Regions from separate parts of the Vibrio mytili genome, predicted to be linked through region 2. Evidence: predicted binding sites of a transcription regulator. Region 2 holds the regulator's gene; each other region holds the start of a gene.
What was found. Region 2 encodes CRP, which controls carbon source genes, mostly activating them, when cyclic AMP is high. Its sites were predicted from a motif close to TGTGANNNNNNTCACA; they were not measured.
Positions count from the first base shown of each region.

Region 1: the regulator CRP is predicted to act here: its motif matches at 1,578-1,593, upstream of ONE56_RS10245 (NupC/NupG family nucleoside CNT transporter).
Region 3: the regulator CRP is predicted to act here: its motif matches at 1,895-1,910, upstream of recB (exodeoxyribonuclease V subunit beta).

Region 1 covers NZ_CP110481.1:2,235,705-2,238,990, reverse strand. Annotated here, with positions in the region: gene prfC (peptide chain release factor 3) at 1-456, shown strand, start outside; gene ONE56_RS10255 (DUF5363 family protein) at 591-773, shown strand; gene ONE56_RS10250 (TatD family hydrolase) at 760-1,533, shown strand; gene ONE56_RS10245 (NupC/NupG family nucleoside CNT transporter) at 1,738-3,021, shown strand.
Region 2 covers NZ_CP110481.1:2,652,501-2,655,786, forward strand. Annotated here, with positions in the region: gene ONE56_RS12215 (phosphoribulokinase) at 39-908, shown strand; gene crp (cAMP-activated global transcriptional regulator CRP) at 1,144-1,776, shown strand; gene ONE56_RS12225 (DUF1338 domain-containing protein) at 1,905-2,696, opposite strand; gene astD (succinylglutamate-semialdehyde dehydrogenase) at 2,797-3,286, opposite strand, start outside.
Region 3 covers NZ_CP110481.1:2,173,201-2,176,486, forward strand. Annotated here, with positions in the region: gene recB (exodeoxyribonuclease V subunit beta) at 1-1,797, opposite strand, end outside; gene recC (exodeoxyribonuclease V subunit gamma) at 2,087-3,286, opposite strand, start outside.

The DNA of each region.
Region 1 (3,286 bases), 420 kb from region 2:
TTCACGCAAGGTGAGTCTCTAAAGTTCTCTGGTATTCCGAACTTCGCTCCTGAGCTGTTCCGTCGTATTCGTCTTAAAGATCCACTTAAGCAAAAGCAACTGCTCAAAGGTCTGGTTCAGCTTTCTGAAGAAGGGGCGGTACAGGTATTCCGACCACTACAAAACAACGACTTAATCGTTGGTGCGGTAGGTGTGCTTCAGTTTGATGTGGTTGTCGCGCGTTTGAAGTCTGAATACAATGTAGAAGCGATTTACGAAGGAATAAGCGTTGCAACGGCCCGTTGGGTTGAGTGTGATGATGCGAAGAAACTGGATGAATTCCAGCGTAAAAACCAAGCAAACCTGGCTTTGGATGGCGGGGATAATTTGTCTTACATTGCGCCTACCATGGTTAACCTAAACCTTGCAAAAGAGCGTTTCCCGGATATTGAGTTCCGAGCAACCCGCGAACACTAATTATCAGCGTTCTCGGGAAAGAGCACGTTCCAAAGCGATGAGTTAGCGACTGGATTTTAAAACGCCCTTGGCTATACACTTAGCCAAGGGCGTTTTTATTTTTAATGATTGGCATCACACTGAGAGGGCAGCAGATGAATTGGTTTAAACGTGGGTTAAAACGTTACGACGACTGGTGTAAAGAAATGGGACTAACTCCAGATCAAAAGCGCAGTTGCGTGCCTTACCGAAAAGATCCAATCAATGGTGATGAAGGAGAGAATGCTGTGTCGAAACCTTCTCCAAGTGACCTGAAGAATAAGCATGAAGCTCTTTGATACCCACTGTCATTTTGACTTTGATGTGTTTCAAAAGGACTTTGCGCATCAGCAGCAGTTAGCAGCAAAGCAGGGGGTGTCGAGAATAATCATCCCTTCTGTTGGTCCACAAAACTGGTCTCGTATCCGGGAGTTAAGCCATCAATACTCAAGCCTGTATTTTGCGTTGGGGTTTCACCCCTACTTTTTGCAACCCGACTTTGAACAATCTTTACCTCAACTAGTGCAGTATTTAGAGCAAAGAAACCGTCAGTGTGTTGCCATTGGCGAGTGCGGTTTGGACTTTGCGATAGATGTGCCCGCAGAGCGACAAGAAAAAGCACTTAATATTCAGTTTGAACTCGCTCGCCGCTTTGATTTACCTGTCATTATTCACAGTCGTAAAGCGCATAACCGACTTATTCAATTGGTCAAGGTAGCCCATTTGCCAAGAGGCGGTGTGTTACATGCTTTTTCAGGGAGCTATCAGCAAGCGATGGAATGGATCAAATTAGGTTTTTTTATTGGTGTCGGAGGAACAATTACCTACCCTCGAGCGAATAAAACCCGCGACGCGGTTCAAAAATTACCAATAGACAAGCTCGTCATCGAAACTGACGCTCCAGATATGCCTATACTTGGCTATCAAGGGGAGCCAAACCATCCAGAGAAACTCATTCATGTGCTAAATGAATTGGCAATATTACGCAGCTGCAAAAAGCAATCGATTGCTTCTCAACTATGGATAAATAGCAATTTTGCTTTCTCTATATGTGAATAAAATCTAAAGATAGTGTTTGAAACTGAAATTACTCTCTTCGTTGTTGTGAGTTTTATCACAAAAGTCGGTGAATGAACCATGAATGTGATAGGAAAGTGTGAAGGTGGCATTACTTTAATTGTTGTGGCATGAGTATAATTGCCCCCGCTTTATAGCTCCATTTTGTTACACGCCAATTAATAACTTATAAGGAAGTCATAAACTATGAGCCTGTTTATGAGCCTAGTCGGTATGGTAGTGCTTCTTGCTATTGCATTTGCATTTTCATCTAACCGTAAAGCTATCAACTTAAGAACTGTGGGTGGTGCATTCGCTATCCAATTCGCATTAGGGGCATTTGTTCTTTATGTACCTTGGGGCCGTGATTTACTAAACGGTTTCTCTTCTGGTGTATCTAACGTTATCAACTACGGTAACGATGGTTCATCATTCCTGTTCGGTGGTCTTGTTTCTGACAAGATGTTCGAAGTCTTCGGTGGCGGTGGTTTCATCTTCGCATTCCGTGTTCTTCCTACACTGATCTTTTTCTCTGCTCTGATTTCAGTTCTATACTACATTGGCGTTATGCAGTGGGTTATCAAGATTCTTGGTGGTGCACTACAAAAAGCCCTTGGCACTTCTCGTGCGGAATCGATGTCAGCAGCGGCTAACATTTTCGTAGGTCAAACAGAGGCACCTCTAGTTGTTCGTCCATTCGTTCCAAAAATGACTCAATCAGAGCTATTTGCGGTAATGTGTGGTGGTTTAGCTTCTGTTGCTGGTGGTGTACTAGCTGGTTACGCATCTATGGGTGTTCCACTAGAGTACCTCGTTGCGGCATCATTCATGGCAGCACCAGGTGGTCTACTGTTCGCTAAAATCCTTCACCCTGAGACGGATCAGCCTCACGAAAGTATCGAAGAAGCGATGGACGGCGGCGACGACAAACCAGTTAACGTCATCGACGCAGCAGCGGGCGGTGCGGCTTCTGGTCTACAACTTGCACTTAACGTGGGTGCAATGCTAATCGCATTCGTTGGTCTAATCGCGCTAATCAACGGTATGCTAGGTGGCATCGGTGGTTGGTTCGGCATGCCTGAACTAACACTAGAGCTAATCCTAGGTTACGCATTCTCTCCACTAGCATTCCTAATCGGTGTTCCATGGGCAGAAGCGGTAACAGCTGGTTCATTCATCGGTCAGAAGATCGTGGTTAACGAATTTGTTGCTTACTTGAACTTCACTCCTTACATTGGTGACAATGCTCAAGTTATTGCAGCGACAGGTGAAGTGATGTCTGAGAAGACAACCGCAATCATCTCATTCGCACTGTGTGGTTTCGCGAACCTTTCTTCTATTGCGATTCTACTAGGTGGTCTGGGTAGCCTTGCGCCAAACCGTCGTAGCGACATCGCTCGCATGGGTGTGAAAGCAGTACTTGCTGGTACGTTGTCTAACCTTATGGCAGCGACAATTGCAGGCTTCTGCTTAAGCCTTGCAGCTCTGTAATTTAGTACGGGTTTTTAATATATAGACGCCGTTTTACATCATGCCCTGTAGCAAGAGATTGCTGCGGGGCATTTTTCGTTTTGGGGACCCTAAAATGAAGATGGCTTTCGGTGAACGGGTTTTTCTTAACATCACTCTGTTAACAAGAGCGCTTCACCAAAAGAGCGGATACTTAAAAATTTTGAGATACAAACCGTTTGCGCTCTATTTGGTGCTATAGTTTTGCGGTGAAACTCTATAATGTATTCATTACGTAATGAACATT
Region 2 (3,286 bases):
TTGAACAGACAGGTACGTAAATTTCGACAAGGTTTGTCATGTCAGCGAAACACCCAATCATTGCGGTCACCGGTTCTTCCGGTGCCGGCACGACCACTACATCTGAAGCCTTCCGTAAGATGTTCAATATGATGAACGTTAAACCCGCTTGGGTAGAAGGTGACAGTTTCCATCGGTTTACTCGCCCTGAGATGGACATTGAGATTCGTAAGGCTCGCGAACAAGGTCGACACATTAGCTACTTTGGTCCACAAGCGAACGACTTTCCCGGCTTACAAGATTTTTTTCGTCAGTATGGAGAAGATGGCACAGGCAGCATACGTCGCTATCTGCACACTTTTGACGAGGCAGTGCCGTATAATCAGATGCCGGGTACGTTTACTCCCTGGCAAGATCTCCCAGAAAACAGCGATGTACTCTTTTATGAAGGGTTACATGGCGGCGTCGTTGATGGGGATGTCAATGTCTCGCAGCATGTGGATTTTCTGATTGGGATGGTGCCGATCGTTAACTTAGAATGGATTCAAAAATTCGTTCGTGATACGCGAGACCGAGGACACTCTCGTGAAGCCGTCATGGATTCGATTGTTCGCTCCATGGACGACTACCTGAACTACATCACGCCACAGTTTTCCCGCACGCACATTAACTTTCAGCGCGTGCCAACCGTGGATACGTCAAACCCGCTGAATGCGAAAGGCATTCCAAGTCTGGATGAAAGTTTTGTCGTCATTCGACTGCGCGGTATCAAGAAAGTCGACTTTCCTTACCTATTGGCGATGATCGATGGTTCGTTTATGTCGCGTCATAACACCATTGTGGTGCCAGGGGGGAAAATGAGTTTTGCCATGGAGTTGATTGTGCGACCAATCCTACAACAGCTTATCGAAACGGGAAAAATTGGCTAAAAACCTTGCTGCTTAGGTGTTTACTTTTCATACCGTGATCATGTGCACAATTTTGCGTACAAATTCTCAATCATGGCACGATTAAAATCAAGAAATCGTTTTAGAAAAAGGATACTATTTCTTACCGAGACACAAGAGAGCTTGCACCATACAATAAGTGTTCTTATTCTAGTGAATCTAAGTGAAACTAAAATATGGATAGCGCAAGCGTACCCTGCAGAGGAAGTGAGATATTATGGTTCTAGGTAAACCTCAAACCGACCCAACATTAGAGTGGTTTCTTTCACATTGTCATATTCATAAGTACCCATCAAAGAGCACGCTGATTCACGCAGGTGAAAAAGCGGAAACGTTGTACTACATCGTCAAAGGCTCTGTCGCGGTTCTTATCAAAGACGAAGAAGGTAAGGAGATGATCCTTTCTTACCTCAACCAAGGAGACTTTATTGGTGAACTTGGTCTATTCGAGGAAGACCAAGAGCGTACAGCTTGGGTTCGCGCTAAATCTCCTTGTGAAGTTGCTGAAATTTCTTTCAAGAAATTCCGTCAGCTGATCCAAGTTAACCCGGACATCCTAATGCGCCTTTCTGCGCAGATGGCTCGCCGCCTTCAAGTTACTAGCCAAAAAGTGGGTGACCTAGCGTTCCTAGACGTAACTGGTCGTATCGCTCAGACGCTTCTGAACCTTGCGAAACAACCAGATGCAATGACTCACCCTGACGGCATGCAAATCAAGATCACTCGTCAAGAAATCGGTCAGATCGTTGGCTGTTCTCGTGAGACAGTAGGTCGTATCTTGAAGATGCTAGAAGAGCAGAACCTGATTTCTGCTCACGGCAAAACCATCGTGGTTTACGGTACTCGTTAATCCTGCATTAACCGACCGGCAATCAATAGAAAAAGCCACCAATGGCAACATTGGTGGCTTTTGTTGTATTTACGACACAGATACAGAGTGACTACCCAGATGTGGTATAGGCAATGCAGACGGTAAAATTAACGGTTCGTACTTTCAAAGATTTTATCCGCTGATGCCGCCACAAATCCAGGGTAGAGGTCACCGTTTTCCATTGGATACCGCTTAGCAAACTCATAAAATCCGCCAGGGATGTTCTCTGTTCCTTCGGTGAACATCACGGTGACTCTGTCCGCCATCGTTGACGATTGCTCAAGCAGAACCTCAGGTGACCCTTTCACCTCTCCGCCAGACTCGTTAATCACAAAACCCGCCTGACGAAGATGATCATTCACTTGTTTCACCTCATCAAACTGACTTAACTGGTTGACACTCACCGTGAAATGATTGGCGCCATAACCGTGAGCAGCCAACCAAGAGGCGTATTCGCTCTCCTTAGCTAAAGTCTGAAAATCAGCAAAACTGAGCTCCCACAAACGTCCAGCATATAAAAACTCGTGCCCCGCAAGCTGACTCTGATTCACTTGTGCCACTATCTTCGCCACGATGGTTTGCAGTGCTGCAGAACACTCTTCGACTTTGAGTTCACTGATAAAAACTTTTGGCAGCTTCGGATCCGGATGCTCGTAGTGCTTAGCGATCAGTTTTTTGCTTTCAAATACGTAGTCACCACACGCTTTATACCCTACCGCTAAAAACGGCTTTGCGAGCGTTTCAATACCAAGAGGGGCAACATTAAAAGTACGCAGTGCAATATGATCATTAATTAATGGCTCATCTTCCTGAAGCAGCTGATGGACTTTAGCTGCTGAAGGACAAAGGCGCTGAATATAGTCTTGCCATAATGATTTGAATAATACATCGGGCGTCATAACCGCTCCTTGTTACGAAATGCATGGGTTCAACGATAAGATGACTGCTCGTCCACAGCCCTAGGGCCGTCCAGAATAATGGTCGAGCAGTCCAGTCTTGTCACGATAGGCTAACACCAGGACTCAATGCCGCTGGCAATACCGTTTCTTGGCCTTCCATCGAGGCCATTGGGTAGGCACAATAATCCGCTGCATAGTAAGCACTTGGACGAAGGTTACCTGACGCTCCCGGACCACCAAATGGTGCGTCACCGCTGGCGCCCGTCAATTGGCGGTTACGGTTGACGATACCAGCGCGGATATGATCAACGAAGTATTCCCATTCTTGGTCATCAGTAGAAACAAGGCCAGCAGATAAACCAAAGCGGGTATCATTGGCCAACGCCACCGCTTTTTCGAGTCCTTCGTAGCGCACCACCTGAAGTAAAGGACCAAAGTACTCTTCATCGGGAAGTTCAGCGATATTCGTCACATCAATGATGCCCGGAGTCACAAACGCGGCTTGAGCAGCCTTCGCTTCGACCAAGCTTTCCCCACCTAACGATTGTAGATTGGCTTGTGCGTCGAGGATAAATTTCGCTGCTGCAAGA
Region 3 (3,286 bases), 480 kb from region 2:
ACTGGCAATGCCTTGGTCTGCCAAAGCCTGCTTAATCATTCGGCCTTCACTACCGGTACGAACCAATACCGCAATATCACCCGCTTGAACCGACTGTTGTTTTTCACCGTTCACCAGACTCGCCTGCCCTTGCTTAGCATGGGTTAGTATGGTTTGAATTTGGCTCGCGGTAGCCTCTGCCATTCGGCTTAAATACTCCCTTTTCGGCAATGGTTTATCGTCAGCGTCTTGCAACCAGTACGTCAATGCAGGTTGCTTTTGACCACCCATGGTCCAAATGCGTTTATCGGCATTTGGACTGTAATTAACCGGTAAGAATGGAATGTCCGAATCATAGATAAATGGACTGTCTGGTAAATCAAAAACCTGATTCACTGCCCGGACCATATCCGCGCTGGAACGCCAGTTGGTACCGAGAGTGTAGTGGGCACTGACTTGATTTCGCGCTTTAATATAGGTGAAAATGTCCGCGCCACGAAACCCATAGATCGCCTGTTTTGGGTCTCCAATCATGAACAAACCACATTCTGGGTTATTCAGATAAATACGGCTGAAGATGCTGTATTGCAACGGATCGGTATCTTGGAATTCGTCAATCATAGCAACGGGATACAAAGTGCGAATTCGCTCTGCCAGCAACCCGCTTTCATCGGTATCTATGGACGCTGAAAGTTGTGTCAACAAGTCATCGAACGACAGCCACTGCTTCTGGCTTTTTGCGTTGGCTAACATCACCCGGCAATGTTCAATCGCATGGGCAAGTAGCGGCGCTTTTAAACTGATGGGGTTGGCGAGAAAGGTTTCAATCGCGGCAAAAGCCGCATGCTGAGGCGCGGTACCTTTCGGTGTTTTTTCCTCAAGTACATTCTGAGCAAACTTCTCCAGTTTATCCGGATAGTCGTAGCCAGTGGTTTCCGTCGCGGCCCATCCATTCACAACCTCTAACCAAGTCGGCAAAGATTTTTTGGTGTAGCTACGCTTGTTAATGTCAGAATCGGAAATCAGCGTCAAGAAGTCTTCTTGGCTTTCCCGCCATAGCGCTTTCAGCTCATCAATTCTTTTCAGGTTTTCAGCATGAAGATCCGCTAAGCTGCCTTGCATCGCAGGTACAGACAAGCTCAAAGGTGCGCCGGTTAAATAACGGCCGATATCACCTAATAGTGCTGACGGAGAACCCCACAACTGACGAATCTCCCCGGCGAGATTAAAGGGTAACGGATAGAAGTTACGTCGCCAGTAATCCGCCACTACCTGAGCTTTTAGATGGCTTTCATCAGTGACAAATTCATTATTAAATCGACTGCCGGATTCAAAGGCATTTTGGGTCAGCATACGCTGACAGAAGCCATGGATCGTATACACTGCGGCTTCGTCCATTTGGCGTTCCGCTTGCAGTAGAATCTCAGCCGCTTGTTGGCGATCGTCTATTTCTTCAAGCAATGGCTGGATGACTGGATCAGCACTTTTCCCACGAGCAAAAGCAATGCGTGCATCATGAATCCTAGCTCGAATACGGTCACGCAGTTCCGCCGTCGCAGCTTCGGTAAACGTCACCACCAATATTTGGTCCACGGTCAAAGGGACGCGATGTTTGGTTTCTGCACTGCCGTGCCCAAGCAAAAGGCGCAGGTATAATCCAGCGATCGTAAACGTTTTACCTGTACCAGCCGATGCCTCAATTAATCTTGCGCCATGCAAAGGAAACGTCATCGGCTTTAGAGGCGTTGGCTGAACTGTCTGCTGGGCGCATTGTGATTGCACCGTATTTTCTAATTCTTCACCTGACATGTGGACCATTGCTCTGAATCTCTCCGGCTTGTCGACTAATCAAATTGTGATCTATCGTAAAAATTCTTATTAATCTGTCTGTTAAGTATGAGTGTTTAAAGTTTTGTGGGATCTTTCTCACGGTTATCCGTCCGTTGTACCATTACTATCCCCGTCATGAGATAAACCAAGCCTATTTAGGCGTGGCAACTCAAACGAATTAAGTAAAAGAATCATGGTCCCTCTGACCCTGTGGCCGTACAGCGAACGCCCTACACAAAATAATGATTTTCTGGCGGCCACCCTACTCTTCTAAGCTTTATTTTTCTTTTATATCTTCTGCGTCTTGCGCTGCTAAGCGAGCACCTTGCAGGACTAATGCCGTCAACAAGCGCACTTCTTCTGCTAGCTCATCATTCCACGCAGGCCAAATGCGCGAAATATAAGCATTATTGCCTTCGCCAGACGTCATGTAGCCATCGTTAAATGTATCGGCCATTTTCTTCAACGACTTCTCTTCATCATCCGCCCATTGACCGCGACTAAAGCCCGCTTCGACACAAGCTAACGCCGTTTTAGGGAAGTAAGGTAAAGGCTTGGTCATGCCTTCAAAGAACAAACGAACTAACTCAGCTAGAAGCCGTTTCGCATACTGGGCATCGGCAATTTCTGGATAAATCAGATGCATAGCACCTTCTTTGCGATCGTAACCAATTAGATGCGTTTTCTTGCCACAACCCGACGCGGACATAGCCAGATGGTCAATCCAAGCGGAGAGGTAATCCTGCGCTCGAATTTTACCGCTTCGATAACGAATCAACCCGGATTGATAGCACTGAGTAAGCCAACCAGTCAGACGTACCTTCTTTTGCTCGCTCTCGTTGTTTTCAAATGAGGAATCAAACACAGAATCAAAAGTCAGATCGATTTCTAAATCCTCTTGCGGAGCTCCAGATAAAAACGCCAACTTATCGACTAACTCTTCCGCTTGAACCCGGTTCGTTTCAAACTCAATATCGCCGAAGGCTCCCACAGGTAATTTCCCTTGTGCACGTTGCTCATGCATAAAGTGCTGGAGCACATCCGCTTTTTTTTCTGGTTGGGTTAGCGCGGTATCAAGTAAGGTACCTAACAGCTCATCACGCATTTGGTAGCTTTCCAAGCCGCCGAGTACGAATGGCTCATCGTCTTCCATAACAGGCAGTGGCGGCTCAAACACCACCTTTAATCGACGGTTAAAAAAGTATTGTACAGGTAGACGCCAAAAACGCTGGAGCTCAACCAAATCAAGCTCAATTGGAAACGTCGCGCCGAGTAGGTAATCATCCAGCGCTCGATTAAAGTCACCGCGAATGTGACTCTGAGAGTGACTACTTTGGGTTAACGCAGCCGGAATCCACTCTTTCGCATAGCTGGCATTCACCCCTTGGAATGCACTGGGGCTAAATGGCACCATGGCGTGCGTAGTCACGATCGCTTGCAACAAGTTATCGCCGGACTCGTCCACAGGTGTATCTTT